3 regions of the Streptomyces sp. NPDC085900 genome follow, and region 3 is predicted to be linked to each of the others. Evidence: predicted binding sites of a transcription regulator. Region 3 holds the regulator's gene; each other region holds the start of a gene.
The links. The regulator HspR, encoded in region 3, represses chaperone genes until heat shock. The targets are predictions, from matches to a motif close to TTGAGNNNNNNNNNCTCAA.
Positions count from the first base shown of each region.

Region 1: lon (endopeptidase La) is a predicted target of HspR. The motif match lies at 3,592-3,610, and genes of this name have one in related genera.
Region 2: dnaK (molecular chaperone DnaK) is a predicted target of HspR. The motif match lies at 3,122-3,140, and genes of this name have one in related genera.

Region 1 covers NZ_JBITSP010000003.1:150,426-155,386, reverse strand. The annotation lists gene ACIGDI_RS10080 (AAA family ATPase) at 1-784, shown strand, start outside; gene ACIGDI_RS10075 (hypothetical protein) at 861-1,235, shown strand; gene ACIGDI_RS10070 (hypothetical protein) at 1,232-1,645, shown strand; gene ACIGDI_RS10065 (rhomboid-like protein) at 1,762-2,559, shown strand; gene ACIGDI_RS10060 (SMP-30/gluconolactonase/LRE family protein) at 2,556-3,473, opposite strand; gene lon (endopeptidase La) at 3,633-4,961, shown strand, end outside.
Region 2 covers NZ_JBITSP010000004.1:724,913-729,873, reverse strand. The annotation lists gene ACIGDI_RS17325 (ATP-binding protein) at 1-737, shown strand, start outside; gene ACIGDI_RS17320 (hypothetical protein) at 800-2,533, shown strand; gene ACIGDI_RS17315 (OsmC family protein) at 2,591-3,019, shown strand; gene dnaK (molecular chaperone DnaK) at 3,186-4,961, shown strand, end outside.
Region 3 covers NZ_JBITSP010000011.1:199,161-204,121, forward strand. The annotation lists gene dnaJ (molecular chaperone DnaJ) at 1-855, shown strand, start outside; gene ACIGDI_RS32760 (heat shock protein transcriptional repressor HspR) at 861-1,307, shown strand; gene ACIGDI_RS32765 (fibronectin type III domain-containing protein) at 1,373-3,016, opposite strand; gene ACIGDI_RS32770 (sugar ABC transporter substrate-binding protein) at 3,311-4,429, shown strand; gene ACIGDI_RS32775 (LuxR C-terminal-related transcriptional regulator) at 4,685-4,961, shown strand, end outside.

The DNA.
Region 1 (4,961 bases), on a different contig from region 3:
CTACGCCGGCCTGTTCGTGGTGGAGGGCATCGGCGCGGCCGTACGGGGTCCCGTCGAGAGGCATCTCGCCCTGCTGGCCGCGGCCATGGGCGACCTGGACCGGGCCCGCACACACCGGGACGCGGCCCTGCGGGCGGCCGAGGCGGCGGGCGCCGTCGCACTCGTCGACCGGATCGCGCACGAGACGGCACAGCCCCCCACAGCCTCCACGCCCGCCCCCGACACCGCCCTCTTCCACCACGAAGGTCCCCTCTGGCACCTGTGCTACGCCGGTCGCGAGGCGCGTGTCCCCGACAGCAAGGGCCTGCACGACCTGGCCGTTCTCCTCTCCCGCCCCGGCACCCCCGTGCCCGCCGTCGAGCTGGCGTCACCCGGGCCCGTGGGCGAGCTCGGCGGGGACGCCACGGGCCTTCACCCCCAGGGCGACACCGGTGAGGCCGTCGACGCCGTCGCCCGGGCCGCGTACCGCCGTCGGCTGCGGGAGCTGGAGGAGGAGGCGCGGGACGCCGATGCCGCGGGGGACGCGGGGCGTTCGGAGCGGATCGCCGTCGAGCGGGACGCCCTCGTCGGGCAGCTCGCCGCCGCGTACGGGATCGGGGGCCGGGTCCGACGTACCGGCTCCCCGGCCGAACGCGCCCGCACGGCCGTGACCGCCCGTATCCGGGCGGCGGTGGAGCGTGTCGCCGCCGTCCATCCCGAGCTGGGCCGCCATCTGCGTACGGCCGTGCGCACCGGCACCCTCTGCGTCTACCAGCCGGAACAGCCGCCGGCGTGGCGCCTGTGAGCCCGCGCCTCACATCGTGCCGCCCGACCTGACGCCTCCTTCCCGACGGAGACACTCCGAGGGAAGGCAGGACACCATGCCCCGCACATCCAAGGCCGAGGCCGGACTCCAGGTGGACGAGCCGGTCATGGAAGGTCGCTACGCGCAGGTCGGTCCGTACACCGTGGGTTACGAGAGCATGAAGGCGGACATGGACCCCGCCCCGCTGTTCCGGGGCCTGCCCGACGACCGCTGCCAGTGCCCGCACTGGGGCCAGGTCATCAGCGGCAGGCTCGTGCTGCGCTACGCCGACCACGACGAGGTCTTCCACGCCGGCGACGCCTACTACGGCGCCCCCGGCCACCTCCCGCTCGTCTTCGCCGGCACCGAGATCGTCGAGTTCAGCCCCACCGCCGAGCTGACCGCCACCATGGAGGTCATCGGCCGCAACCTCGCCGGGGGCCGGTCATGACCACCGCGACCGACACCCGCGTCAAGGAACTCGCCGATCTCTTCGTGCGGTTCCTTCAGACCAACACGGCCCCCGACGGGCTGTTCACGGACGACGTGTTCATCGACCTGACCGTGCCGCAGTGGCGGCTGCAGGCCCGGGGGCGCGAGGAGTTCGTCGCGCTGCGCCGCCGTAGCCACCCCTTCCTCGGCACGGTCCCCCGCCATCGAGTCGACGCCACTCCCACCGGCTTCGTCCTCGAGGTCGAGGAGAGCTGGGAGGACGGACAAGGCACTTGGTACTGCCGGGAGTTGATGCGCGCCGAGATCAGGGACGGCCGCGTCGCAGAGGCCTGCGTCTACTGCACCGGCGACTGGGACCCGGCGACCAGGGCCGCACACGCCAGGGAGGTGGTCCTCCTGCGGCCCTAGCGGCAGGGGCGGAAGGACGGACGGGCGGACGTAGGAAACTCCTTAGAGGTTCCTGAGAATCGGCTCACGCGTGGCGTCGGTCATAGACAGTGGCTCGTGGGGCCCCGAAAGGTGGGGTGAAACGGAAGGAGCACCTCACCGTGGAACCCGCCGCGACGGCCGACGCCCACTCCTTGGCCGCGCCCCTCCCCGAGGTCTCCGACCTGCTCGACGGGCTGCCACGGCAGCGGGGCCCGGCCGCGGCGCCGGCACCGGTCGGCGCGCGTCGCACGGCCGGCCCCTCGCTGCTCCGCCCCTGGCGTCTCCTGCCCACCCCCACCGGCACCCCGGTCACCTTCGGTTACGCCGCCGTCCTCGCCGTCACCTCGCTCGTCGCCGCCTGTGCCTCCCCGGCCCTGGTGAACGCCCTGCAGCAGGGTTCCAGCACGGACGTGGCCCACCTCGTCCGCACCCCGGTGCTGGTCCTGCTGGCCAGCGCGCTGTGGGTGGCGGGCGGGCTCGTGTCGCCGTACGTCCTGTGCTTCCTGCTCGTCCTGACGGCCCTGGAGCGGCGGATAGGCGGCGCCCGCGCGATCGTCGTCTTCCTCCTCGGCCACGTCCTGGCCACCCTCGCGACGGAGGGCTCGGTGGGTCTGGCGGTTCTGGCCGGGCACCTCCCGGACAGTTCCCTGCACCGCCTCGACTACGGCATCAGCTTCGGGGTGGCCGCCGCCGTCGGCGCCCTCGCGGGCCTGCTCGGGCCGTGGCTGCGCTGGCCCCTGCTGATCCTGTTCGGCGGCATGCTGGTGGAGGACCTGATCGAGTTCACCGACCCGATGACCAACTGGGGTCACCTGATCTCCCTCTCGATAGGCATCGCGACCTGGCCGCTGGTCCGCCGCTGGCGTCACGAGGGCTGGGCGGCCCGTTCCTAGACGCGCGGCGCGCCCGTCACCGACATCACCAGGGAGTACACCGTGGTCGCGGCCGTGATGAACAGGCGGTTGTTCTTCGGGCCGCCGAAGGCCACGTTGGCCACCGTCCCGGGCACCCGGAGCCGACCGACGAGGGTGCCGTCCGGGTCGTAGCAGTGCACCCCGTCCTCCAGGGCGGCGGCCCACAGCCGGCCCTGGTCGTCGAGCCGGATGTTGTCGTAGTGCACGCCCTCCTCGGCCGCGGCGAAGACCTTTCCGCCGGACAGCGTGCCGTCGTCGGCGACGTCGAAGACGCGGATGCGGGCGGCCCGCGAGTCGGAGACGTACAGCCGCCGCTCGTCCGCCGACAGGATCACGCCGTTGGGTCCCTCGAACCCGTCGGCGGCCAGCAGCACCCGCCCGCTCGCGGGGTCGATCCGGTACACGTTGCAGGCGCCGATCTCTGACTCGGCGCGGTGGCCCTCGTAGTCGCTGAGGATGCCGAAGTCCGGGTCGGAGAACCAGATCGTGCCGTCGGAGCGTACGACGGCGTCGTTCGGGCTGTTGAGGCGCTTGCCGTCGTAGCGGTCGGCGAGGACGGTGACCGTGCCGTCGGGCTCGGTGCGGGTCACCCGCCGGTTGCCCTGCTCGCAGCTGACCAGCCGCCCCTGCCGGTCGAGCGTGTTGCCGTTGACGTGACCGGCGGGGTGCCGGAAGACGCTCACCGCCCCACTGGCCTCGTCCCACCGCAGCAGCCGGTCGTTGGGGATGTCGCTCCAGACCAGCTGCCGCCAGGCGGGCACGTACAGCGGCCCCTCCGCCCAGCGGCAGTCGTCGTACAGCACCTCCAGCCGCCCGTCGCCGTTGGCGCAGCGCCCCGTGAGGAAGCGGTCGTCCAGAACCTCGTACAGGCCGTTGACGACGTGACCGGACATGTCCACCCCTCGCTGCCGCTGATCGGAACGTGATCCAAGTTACGCCGTGTCAGGCCCCTCGCTGATCGCTTACAGCGAACGGCGCACGACCCCGGGAACATCCACGGGCCCCCGCGCATTGAGTCGGCATAGCTCAACTTGACTGCCGAAGGGGAGATCATGGCTTCGACGTCCACACCGCTCACCCTGCCTGTGCTGCCGCTCGACGGCGAGGTCGTGCTGCCCGGCATGGTGGTTCCGCTGGACCTCAATGACGCCGACGTACGCGCCGCGGTGGAGGCCGCCCAGGCCGCCGCCCGGTCCGAGCCCGGGAAGCCCAAGGTCCTCCTGGTTCCACGCATCGACGGGACGTACGCCGGCACCGGTGTCCTCGGCACCGTCGAGCAGGTCGGCCGGCTGGCCGACGGTGACCCGGGCGCCCTCATCCGCGGCCGTGGCCGTGTGAAGATCGGCGCCGGCACCACCGGGCCGGGCGCGGCGCTGTGGGTCGAGGGCACGCGGATCGACGAGACCGTTCCCGAGCCGCTGCCCGGTCACGTCGCCGAACTGGTCAAGGAGTACAAGGCCCTCGCCACCGCCTGGCTGCGCAAGCGCGGCGCCTGGCAGGTCGTGGACCGCGTGCAGGCCATCGACGACGTGTCCCAGCTCGCCGACAACTCCGGCTACTCGCCCTTCCTGACCACCGATCAGAAGATCGAACTGCTGGAGACCACCGACCCGGTGGCCCGCCTCAAGCTCGCCACCCAGCACCTGCGCGACCACCTCGCCGAGCAGGACGTCGCCGAGACCATCGCCAAGGACGTCCAGGAGGGCGTCGACAAGCAGCAGCGCGAGTTCCTGCTGCGCCGCCAGCTGGAGGCCGTGCGCAAGGAGCTGCGCGAGCTCAACGGCAAACAGGACGGCGAGGAGTCCGACGACTACCGCGCCCGGGTGGAGGCCGCCGACCTGCCGGAGAAGGTCCGCGAGGCCGCCCTCAAGGAGGTCGACAAGCTGGAGCGGTCCAGCGACCAGTCGCCCGAGGGCTCCTGGATCCGCACCTGGCTGGACACCGTCCTCGAACTGCCGTGGAACGAACGGACCGAGGACGCCTACGACATCCAGGGCGCCAAGGCGATCCTCGACGCCGAGCACGCGGGCCTGGAGGACGTGAAGGAACGCATCACCGAGTACCTGGCGGTGCGCAAGCGCCGCAGCGACCGCGGCCTCGGCGTCATCGGCGGCCGGCGCGGCGGTGCCGTCCTGGCCCTCGTCGGACCGCCCGGCGTCGGCAAGACCTCGCTCGGCGAGTCCGTCGCGCACGCCATGGGCCGCAAGTTCGTCCGGGTCGCCCTCGGCGGCGTCCGCGACGAGGCGGAGATCCGCGGCCACCGCCGTACGTACGTCGGCGCGCTGCCGGGCCGGATCGTCCGCGCGATCAAGGAGGCCGGTTCGATGAACCCGGTCGTCCTGCTCGACGAGATCGACAAGGTCGGCTCCGACTTCCGGGGC
Region 2 (4,961 bases), on a different contig from region 3:
TCATCCTCGACCGCCGCATCGGCGACTACGAGCTGCCGAAGGGTTCGATCGTCATCGGCGCCGGCAACCGCGCCACGGACAGCGCCCTCGCCCGCCCGATCGCCTCCGCCCTGGTCAACCGCCTCACCCACGTCCACCTGGAGGCCTCCGCGAAGGACTGGCTGGCCTGGGCCGCGGGCAACGGCATCCACCCCTGGATCCTCGACCACCTCACCGACCGGCCCGACCACCTGTGGTCCAGGCCGCCGAAAACCGAGGAGCCGTTCTCCACGCCCCGCTCCTGGCACATGCTCTCCGACGCGCTGCACTCCTTCGGCCGCGACCTCGACGAGGACACCCTCAAGGTGCTCGCGCACGGCACCCTGACGCCCGCGCACGCCACCGCCTTCTGCGGCTACGTCAAGATCGTGCGCAGCCGGTACGGCATCGAGGCGATCATCAAGGGCGACGCCCCCTGGCCGAACCGCGTCGAGGACCGCGACCTGCTGTACTACCTCGCCGAGTCCTTCCGCGGCCGCCTGGTCAAGGAACTCCCGGTCAGCAAGGAGCACATGTCGGCGAACGGCCGGCAGACCGCGTACCGCGCCAAGTCGCTGCTGGTGCAGCTCGCGGAGATCTCCGTCGAGGTCGCCCAGACCGTCATCGCCTCCGACGAGGACGGCAACCCCGTACTGCCGTCGTGGTTCCTCATCGAGGCGGCCCGGGACATGCCGCGGCTGGTGGAGGCGCGGCGGTGAGCCGTACCAAGGGCAAGGGGCAGAAGAAGCGGGACCCCGCGGCCGAGGCGTTCGCCGAGGGGATGCGCCTGGTGAAGGCCAACCCGGCGCTCGCGGCCGTCGAGTTCGACGTGTGCCGGCACGAGGAGTGCCGACTCGCCCCGCGCGACGGGCTCGTGGTCGTCGACTCCGACGCTGACCTGCACGTCCACCCCCAACGCCTCGCCGAACCCGCCGCCTGGGCCTGGGCGCTCGCGCACGCCGTCCTCCACCTCGGCTTCGGGCACGTCCCGGCGGCCAAGGGCGAGCGCGTCCAGCCGGACCGCTTCGACCTCGCCGCGCGCTGCGTCGTCGTCAACCGCTTCCTGCTCGACTTCACCGTCGGCGAGACCCCCGAAGACCTCCCCGCCTCCTATCCCGACGGCGACGAGGAGCAACTCGCCGCACGCTGGCGCCGGGACGGCCTCCCGCCCGCCTACGAGCGCTGCGGCACGGCCGGCGCCGAGCCCGACCAGCTGCTCCTGGGATGGAACGGCTGGTACGGCGCCCCACCGGACCACCAGCTGGCGTTCGCCGCAGCCCTGACCAGGACCGTGTCCGCGGCGATGGACATGGCGGGCGGCCGCCGCGACTCCCTCGACGGTCAGGCGGCCCCGCGGCGCCCGTGGCAGAAGGCGCTGAGCTGGTTCGTCTCCTCCTACCCGCTGCTCGGCGGCATCGCGGCCGGCATCACTCTCGTCGCCGACGCCGAACTCGCCCGCGCCCACGGCATATCCGTGGCCGCGGTGAACCCGGAGGCGGGCGAGATCTACGTCAACCCCCTGCGCCAACTCGACGACGAGGAGTGGCGGTTCGTCCTCGCCCACGAGATGCTGCACGCCGCCCTGCGCCACGGCGACCGCTGCGGCACCCGCGACCCCTACCTGTTCAACATCGCCTGCGACTACGTCATCAACGGCTGGCTGTGCGAGATGCAGGTCGGCACCATGCCCGAGGGCCTGCTCCACGACCCCGCGCTCGCCGGCCTGTCCGCCGAGGAGGTCTACGACCGCATCGCCGGCGACCTGCGCCGCATGCGCCGGCCGGCCACCCTGCGCGGCAAGGGCGTCGGCGATGTGCTCGGCGCCCCGCTCGGCCCGCCCTGCACCCATGTCGACCTCGACGAGTTCTACCGCCGGGGCCTCGGCCAGGGCCTGGACCTGCACCAGCGGCAGGAACGCGGCTATCTGCCGGGCGGCCTGGTCGAGGAGATCCGGGCGCTCAGCCAGCCGCCCCTGCCCTGGGACGCCCGACTCGCCCGCTGGTTCGACGAGTTCGTGCCCAGCCCGCAGCCCGTCCGGACCTACGCGCGCCCCTCCCGCCGCCAGTCCTCCACCCCGGACATCCCGCGCGCGGGCCACTACTTCCCGCCCGAGGAGATCGCCCGCTGCACCTTCGGAGTCGTCCTCGACACCTCCGGCTCCATGAACCACACGCTGCTGGGCAAGGCACTCGGCGCGATCGCCTCGTACGCCGAGGCCCGCGACGTGCCCGCCGCCCGCGTCGTCTTCTGCGACGCCGCCCCGCACGACGCGGGCTATCTGCCGGTGACCGAGATCGCGGGCCGGGTCCGCGTGCACGGCCGCGGCGGTACGGTCCTGCAGCCCGGGATCGATCTGCTGCACCGGGCGGACGACTTCCCGCCGGGCGCACCCGTCCTCGTCATCACCGACGGCTGGTGCGACGTGCTGCGCGTCCGCCGCGAGCACGCCTATCTGATCCCGCAGGGAGCACGGCTGCCGTTCACCCCCCGCGGGCCGGTCTTCCGGGTGCGCTGAGCCGGAATGTGATCGGATGGGAGCGCAAGCAACAGCAGGAATTCGGAAGGACTCACCGTGGCAACCACGCGCTCCGCACACACCGTATGGGAAGGCAACCTGCTCGAGGGCAGCGGTGTCGTGAACTTCGACTCCTCCGGGGCCATCGAGGCGCAGCCGGTGACGTGGGCCTCGCGCTCCCAGGACGCGAACGGCAAGACCAGCCCCGAGGAGCTGATCGCCGCCGCGCACTCCAGCTGCTTCTCCATGGCGCTGTCGCACGCCCTGAACGGCGCCGGCACCCCGCCCACCAAGCTCGTCACCTCGGCGGACGTGAACTTCCAGCCGGGTGAGGGCATCACCGGCATCCACCTCACCGTCGAGGGCACGGTCCCCGGCATCGACGAGGACGCCTTCGTCGCCGCCGCCGAGGACGCCAAGAAGAACTGCCCGGTCAGCCAGGCCCTGACCGGCACGACGATCACCCTGTCGGCCAAGCTCGCCTGAACACGAGCCCCAGGTGCCGCGCCCCCGCCCGGGAGCGCGGCACCGTCGTTTTCCGGGGTACTCGGGAGCCGTTTTCCGGGAGTACCCGGGACCTACGCGGCATTGACAACAGCGCACTCAAGTTTTGTGCTGGAGTCTGGGAAGTGCCTGGCGGAAGGGGACGGAGATGGCACGTGCGGTCGGGATCGATCTCGGGACCACGAACTCGGTGGTTGCCGTCCTGGAGGGCGGCGAACCCACGGTCGTCGCCAATGCGGAGGGGGCCAGGACCACACCGTCGGTCGTGGCCTTCGCCAAGAACGGGGAGGTGCTCGTCGGTGAGGTCGCCAAACGGCAGGCCGTGACCAACGTGGAGCGCACCGCGCGCTCGGTGAAGCGGTACATGGGCGACGCGCACTGGCGCTTCCCCGACCAGGGCTCCATCGACGGCACGCGCTACCGGGCGCAGGAGCTGTCCGCGAGGGTCCTGCAGAAGCTCAAGCGGGACGCGGAGTCCTACCTCGGCGAGGACGTCACCGACGCCGTGATCACCGTCCCCGCGTACTTCGACGACTCCCAGCGGCAGGCCACCAAGGAGGCCGGGGAGATCGCGGGCCTGAAAGTCCTTCGGATCATCAACGAGCCCACGGCCGCCGCCCTCGCCTACGGCCTGGACCGGGGCGAGGAGCAGACCGTCCTGGTCTTCGACCTCGGCGGCGGCACCTTCGACGTGTCCCTGCTGGAGATCGGGGACGGGGTCATCGAGGTCAAGGCCACCAACGGCGACACCCACCTCGGCGGCGACGACTGGGACCAGCGGATCGTCGAGCACCTGGTCAAGAGGTTCCAGGGGCAGTACGGCGTCGACCTCGGCAAGGACAAGATGGCCCTGCAGCGGCTGCGGGAGGGCGCCGAGAAGGCGAAGATCGAGCTGTCCAGCTCCTCGGAGACGACGATCAACCTTCCCTACATCACCGCTTCCGCCGAGGGGCCGCTGCACCTCGACGAGAAGATGACCCGCGCGCAGTTCCAGGAGCTCACCGCCGACCTGCTCGACCGGTGCAAGACCCCCTTCCACCAGGCGGTCAAGGACGCGGGCATCAAGCTGTCCGCGGTCGACCACGTCATCCTCGTCGGCGGCTCCACGCGCATGCCGGCCGTCACCGAACTGGTGAAGGAGCTCACCGGCAAGGACCCGCACAAGGGCGTCAACCCCGACGAGGTCGTGGCCGTCGGCGCCGCCCTGCAGGCCGGTGTCATCCGCGGCGACGTCAAGGACGTCCTGCTGCTCGACGTCACCCCGCTGTCCCTCGGCATCGAGACCAAGGGCGGCATCATGACCAAGCTCATCGAGCGCAACACGACGATCCCGACCCGGCGTTCGGAGATCTTCACGACGGCCACCGACAACCAGCCCTCGGTGGGCATCCAGGTGTACCAGGGCGAGCGGGAGATCGCCGCGTACAACAAGAAGCTGGGCGTCTTCGACCTCACCGGGCTGCCGCCGGCCCCGCGGGGCGTGCCGCAGATCGAGGTGGCCTTCGACATCGACGCCAACGGGATCATGCACGTCTCGGCGAAGGACCTGGCCACCGGCCGCGAACAGAAGATGACGGTGACCGGCGGCAGCGCGCTGCCCAAGGACGACATCGACCGCATGATGCGGGAGGCCGAGCAGTACGCCGAGGAGGACCGCAAGCGGCGGGAGGCCGCCGAGACCCGCAACCAGGCCGAACAACTCGTCTACCAGACCGAGAAGTTCATCCGGGACAACGAGGACCGCATCCCGGCCGACACCAAGTCCGAGGTGCAGGAGGCCACCACGGAGCTGAAGGGGCTCCTGGAGCGGAACGCCGACACCGGCGAACTGCGGACGGGCGTCGAGAAGCTCGCCACCGTCAGCCAGAAGATGGGGCAGGCCATGTACGCGAACGCCGCCGGCACCGAGGGCCCGACCGGCGAC
Region 3 (4,961 bases):
GGCGGGGGAGCCGGCGGCTTCGGCGGCGGGCTCGGTGACGTCTTCGGGGGCCTGTTCAACCGGGGCGGCTCGGGCACCACGCGCGTGCAGCCCCGGCGCGGCCAGGACATCGACACCGAGGTCAGCCTCAACTTCACCGAGGCGATCGAGGGTGCGACGGTCCCGCTGCGCATGACCTCGCAGGCACCGTGCAAGGCCTGTTCCGGCACCGGCGACGCCAACGGCAACCCCCGGGTGTGCCCGACGTGCGTCGGCACCGGCCAGGTGGCCCGGGGTTCGGGCGGCGGCTTCTCGCTGACCGACCCGTGCCCGGACTGCAAGGGCCGCGGCCTGATCGCGGAGAACCCCTGCGAGGTCTGCCACGGCAGCGGGCGCGCCAAGTCGTCCAGGACCATGCAGGTCCGCATCCCGGCAGGGGTGGACGACGGCCAGCGCATCCGGCTGCGCGGCAAGGGCGCGCCGGGTGAACGGGGCGGTCCGGCGGGCGATCTGTACGTCACGGTCCACGTCTCCGGGCACCCCGTCTTCGGCCGCAAGGGCGACAACCTCACCGTCACCGTGCCGGTGACGTTCTCCGAGGCGGCGCTCGGCGGCGAGGTCAGGGTCCCCACCCTGGGCGGCCCGCCCGTCACCCTGAAGCTGCCGCCGGGCACGCCCAACGGCCGTACCATGCGCGCCCGGGGCAAGGGCGCGGTCCGCAAGGACGGCACCCGCGGGGACCTGCTGGTCACCGTCGAGGTGAGTGTCCCGAAGGACGTGACGGGGAAGGCTCGTGACGCGCTCGAGGCGTATCGCGAGGCGACCGCGGGCGAGGACCCGCGGGCGGAGCTGTTCCAGGCGGCGAAGGGAGCTTGATCGAGATGGACGGCCGTCGACGCAACCCGTATGAACTGACCGAGGAGACCCCGGTCTACGTCATCTCGGTGGCTGCCCAGCTCTCCGGTCTGCACCCGCAGACCCTGCGCCAGTACGACCGCCTCGGCCTGGTCTCCCCCGACCGCACGGCCGGGCGGGGCCGCCGCTACTCGGCCCGCGACATCGAACTGCTCCGCCAGGTGCAGCAGTTGTCGCAGGACGAGGGCATCAACCTGGCGGGCATCAAGCGCATCATCGAGCTGGAGAACCAGGTCGCCGCGCTCCAGCAGCGCGTCATCGAGCTCCAGGCGGCCGTCGACGGTGCCGCGGCGGCGATGCAGCAGCGCGAGGCCGCGGTGCACGCCTCGTACCGGCGCGACCTGGTGCCGTACCAGGAGGTCCAGCAGACCAGCGCGCTGGTGGTGTGGCGGCCCAAGAAGGCGAAGGACTAGCGACGCGTGGCCGAAGGGGCCCGGAGGTGCTGACCTCCGGGCCCCTTCGCATGCCCTCGCGGGTGTCAGCGGCCGACGAAGAACTCCAGCGTCGAACTCTGTTCGCTCTGGCGCCCGTAGGCGTCCACGGCGTACACGGTGGCCGTGCAGGGGCCGTTGTAGGGCGGCGTCCAGGAGATGTCGCCGGTGGTGGACAGCTGGGTGCCGCTGGCGCCGCAGGCGCCCTCGATCTCCCAGGAGTAGCCCTTCAGTACGCGGCCCTCGTCGCCCACGCCGGGCGCGGCAGTGACCTTGACGGGGGAGCGGGCGGGGATGCCCGCCGAGACGAGCGTCAGTTGCGGGGCGGCCGGGCCGGTCCCGGTGGCCCGGGTGAGCCGGTCGACGGTGATCACGTCGGAGGGCGCGGACTCGGCGCCCGTGCCGTCCACGGCGACCACGTAATAGGACGCCTCGCCCGCCGGGGCGATGATGTCGTCCCAACCGCCGCCGCGGACGCTGCCGATGGCGGTGAAGCCGCCGTCGGTGCGGCGGTAGACGTTGTACTGGCCGGAGTCCTCGGGCAGGTCCCAGCGCAGCTCGGTCCGGTCGTCGTGGAGGGTGGCGGTGAGTCCGGCCGGGGCCGGCGTGCCGCTCGGTTCGGGGCGGGTGGCCGTCACCGGGGCGGAGGCGGGGGAGACGTTCCCGGCGCCGTCGACCGCGTACACCCGGTAGACGTAGGCGGTGCCCGTCCCGGCGCGCACGTCGGTGAAGGACGTGCCGGTGACGAGGTCGGGTCCGTCGGTGTCCTGCTGTCCCTCGGGCGCGCCCCACACCTCGTAGTGGTGGACGTCCGCCGAGCCGGAGGCCTCCCACCGGACGGTGTTGCCGGCGGTGGTGCCGTTCGCCGTGACGCCGGTGAGCTGTCCTGGCGCGGTGCGGTCGACGGTGGTCACGCCCTGGTCCGCCGTGCCGGCCGAGGTGTTGCCCGCCCTGTCGTAGGCGCGCACCTCGTAGTAGTACGTCTCGCCCGTCGTCGGCAGGGTGGTGTCGGTGTACGACGTCGAGGTGGTCGTCGCGAGCGGCGTGGAGCCGAACGACGTGCCCTTCGGCCGCCGGTACACCCGGTACCCGGCGAAATCCATCTCCTTGTTCTTCGCCCAGGTCAGCTTCGCCTGCCCGGTCGCCGTGTCGTACGACAGCGAAGTCCCGGCGGGCACCAGGGGCTTGACCTTGTCGACGGTGGCGGAGGTGCGGGGGGTGTACGTGAACGTGACCTTGGCGGCGCCGGTGAAGTTCGCGTAGTCCACCCGGAGGGTGTGTCTGCCCGAGGGGATCGTGACGTCGACGGTCTTCTGCACCGTCGACGACACGTTCTTCCAGAGGTCGATCCTGCGGGTGCCGTCGAGGTAGACGCGGATGCCGTCGAGGCCGCTCGCGGCCAGCGCGAAGGGGCCGCCGGAGCCGAAGTCGCGGGTGACGCTCCAGCGCACGCCGAAGCCGTCCTTCGGCAGGCCGGTCGCGGGGGCGCCGCTCCAGCTCTGGTCGATGACGCTGTCGCAGTCCGTCTTCTTCGCCGTACCGGAGAAGGCGGTGTTCCCGAAGAACTGGCGCTTGAAGACCGGCGAGGCGCAGGTGGTCGCCGCGGAGGCGGAGGAGACGGACGCGCCGAGGAGGGCGCCCGCGGTCGCGAGCACCAGCGCCGAAGCCGTCGTACGTCTGGCTGAGTTCATTCGATCCTCTGATCGGTCGAGGACGGCTGTTCGGGACCGTCATGATCACGACTCGCGAGGTATCGGCTTGGTTGTACGGATCTTTGCCTGACGATTGCCTGCCGTTGCATGGAGAGTCCGTAAAGAGCGTTTGGAGGCGTTTCCTTCATGTCTTCACAACTCAAGCGGAGCGTGGCGTTGCGCACTCGTTAAGTAGTTCCGCTTGACGCCCGGGGGCGGCTGCGCGTTGTCTTTTCAGACATCCGGGCACCTTGAGGCGCCCGTGTCCCGTAGGCACCAGAAGTGAGCAGGCCTGTGAGCAGTCCCACGCGTCGTATCGCCATATCCGTGGCCGCGTCCACGATGACCCTGTCGCTGGCCGGGTGCGGCATGCTCGACGTGTCGGGGGACAGCAGCTCGGCGAGCCCGACGAAGGGCAACGACGTCACCATCGGCCTGTTGCTGCCGGAGAAGGCCAACACCCGCTACGAGGACTTCGACTACCCCATCATCAAGAAGCAGGTGGAGTCGCTCACCAAGAAGCGGGGCAGCGTCGACTACCAGAACGCCGACCAGGACGCCAAGAAGCAGGCGAGCCAGATGCAGAAGATGATCGACGACAAGGTCGACATCATCCTGCTGGACGCCGTCGACTCGCACGCCATCGCCGACGAGGTGAAGAAGGCCAAGGACGCCGGCATCCCGGTCATCGCCTACGACCGCCTCGCCGAGGGCCCCATCGACGCCTACATCTCCTTCGACAACGAACTGGTCGGCGAGGTCCAGGGCCGCACCCTGCTCGACGCCCTCGGAGGCAACGCCGACACCTCCGACAAGGTCGTCATGATGAACGGCTCGCTCACCGACCCCAACGCCAAGCAGTTCAAGGCCGGTGCGCAGTCGGAGCTCAACGGCAAGGTCACGATCGCCGCGTCCTACGACACCAAGGACTGGAAGCCGGAGAACGCCGAGGCCAACATGACCCAGGCGATCGCCAAGATCGGCAAGGACAACATCGCGGCCGTCTACTCCGCCAACGACGGCATGGCGGCCGGCGTCATCGCCGCCCTGAAGAAGGCCGGCGTGACGAAGATGCCGCCCATCACCGGCCAGGACGCCGAACTGGCCGCCGTGCAGCGCATCGTCGCGGGCGACCAGTACATGAGCGTCTACAAGTCCTACCCGCAGGAGGCCGAGGCCGCCGCGCAGATGGCGGTGGCCAAGGTGCAGGGCCACGACATCCAGTTCGACGCCCTCACCCAGGACACCGTGGACAGCCCCACCGACAAGGACATCCCCGCGCAGCTCGTCACGGTGACCGCCCTGACGCGGAAGAACATCAAGTCGACGGTGATCGCGGACGGCATCTACACCGTCTCGCAGATCTGCACCTCGAAGTTCGCCTCCGGCTGCGCGTCCATCGGGCTGAAGTAGCCAGGAGCGCGCAGCGTCGCATATCCGCCATGAGACCCCGTCAGAAGCACGTTCTGACGGGGTTCTTCACGATGCCCCCACAAGTCCCCTGTACCACCGTCATCTTGTTGCAACCCTCCGTACGGAGGGTCCGAAATACCCGTACAAACCGGTGCTTTCTTTCGGAAGTGGCCGTCGAAGCCGTGTTGCGGAGCAGGGTATGTCCGCGCATAGTTGCGCTGCGGAAGACGGCGGAACCGGGGGGTGGGATGGACGATGGCCGGGCACGGGGCGGACGCTCATCCACACGGTGCTGACCGACTCTGCGAGGCCGGGGACCGCGTGTACTCCCGGGCCGTACGGCGCGGACGGGTGTCGCGCCGCGACGCCGAGCCGGTGCCCTGCCTGCTGGAACTCGCCCTGCTGCACCCCGACCCCGACGACATGGACTGGCTGGTCCCCACGTCGCCGCAGGAGGTCATGACCCGGCTGCTGCGCGGGGTGTACGACGAGGTGAGCTCCAGTCAGCGGCGGGTGGGTTCGGCGGTGGCGG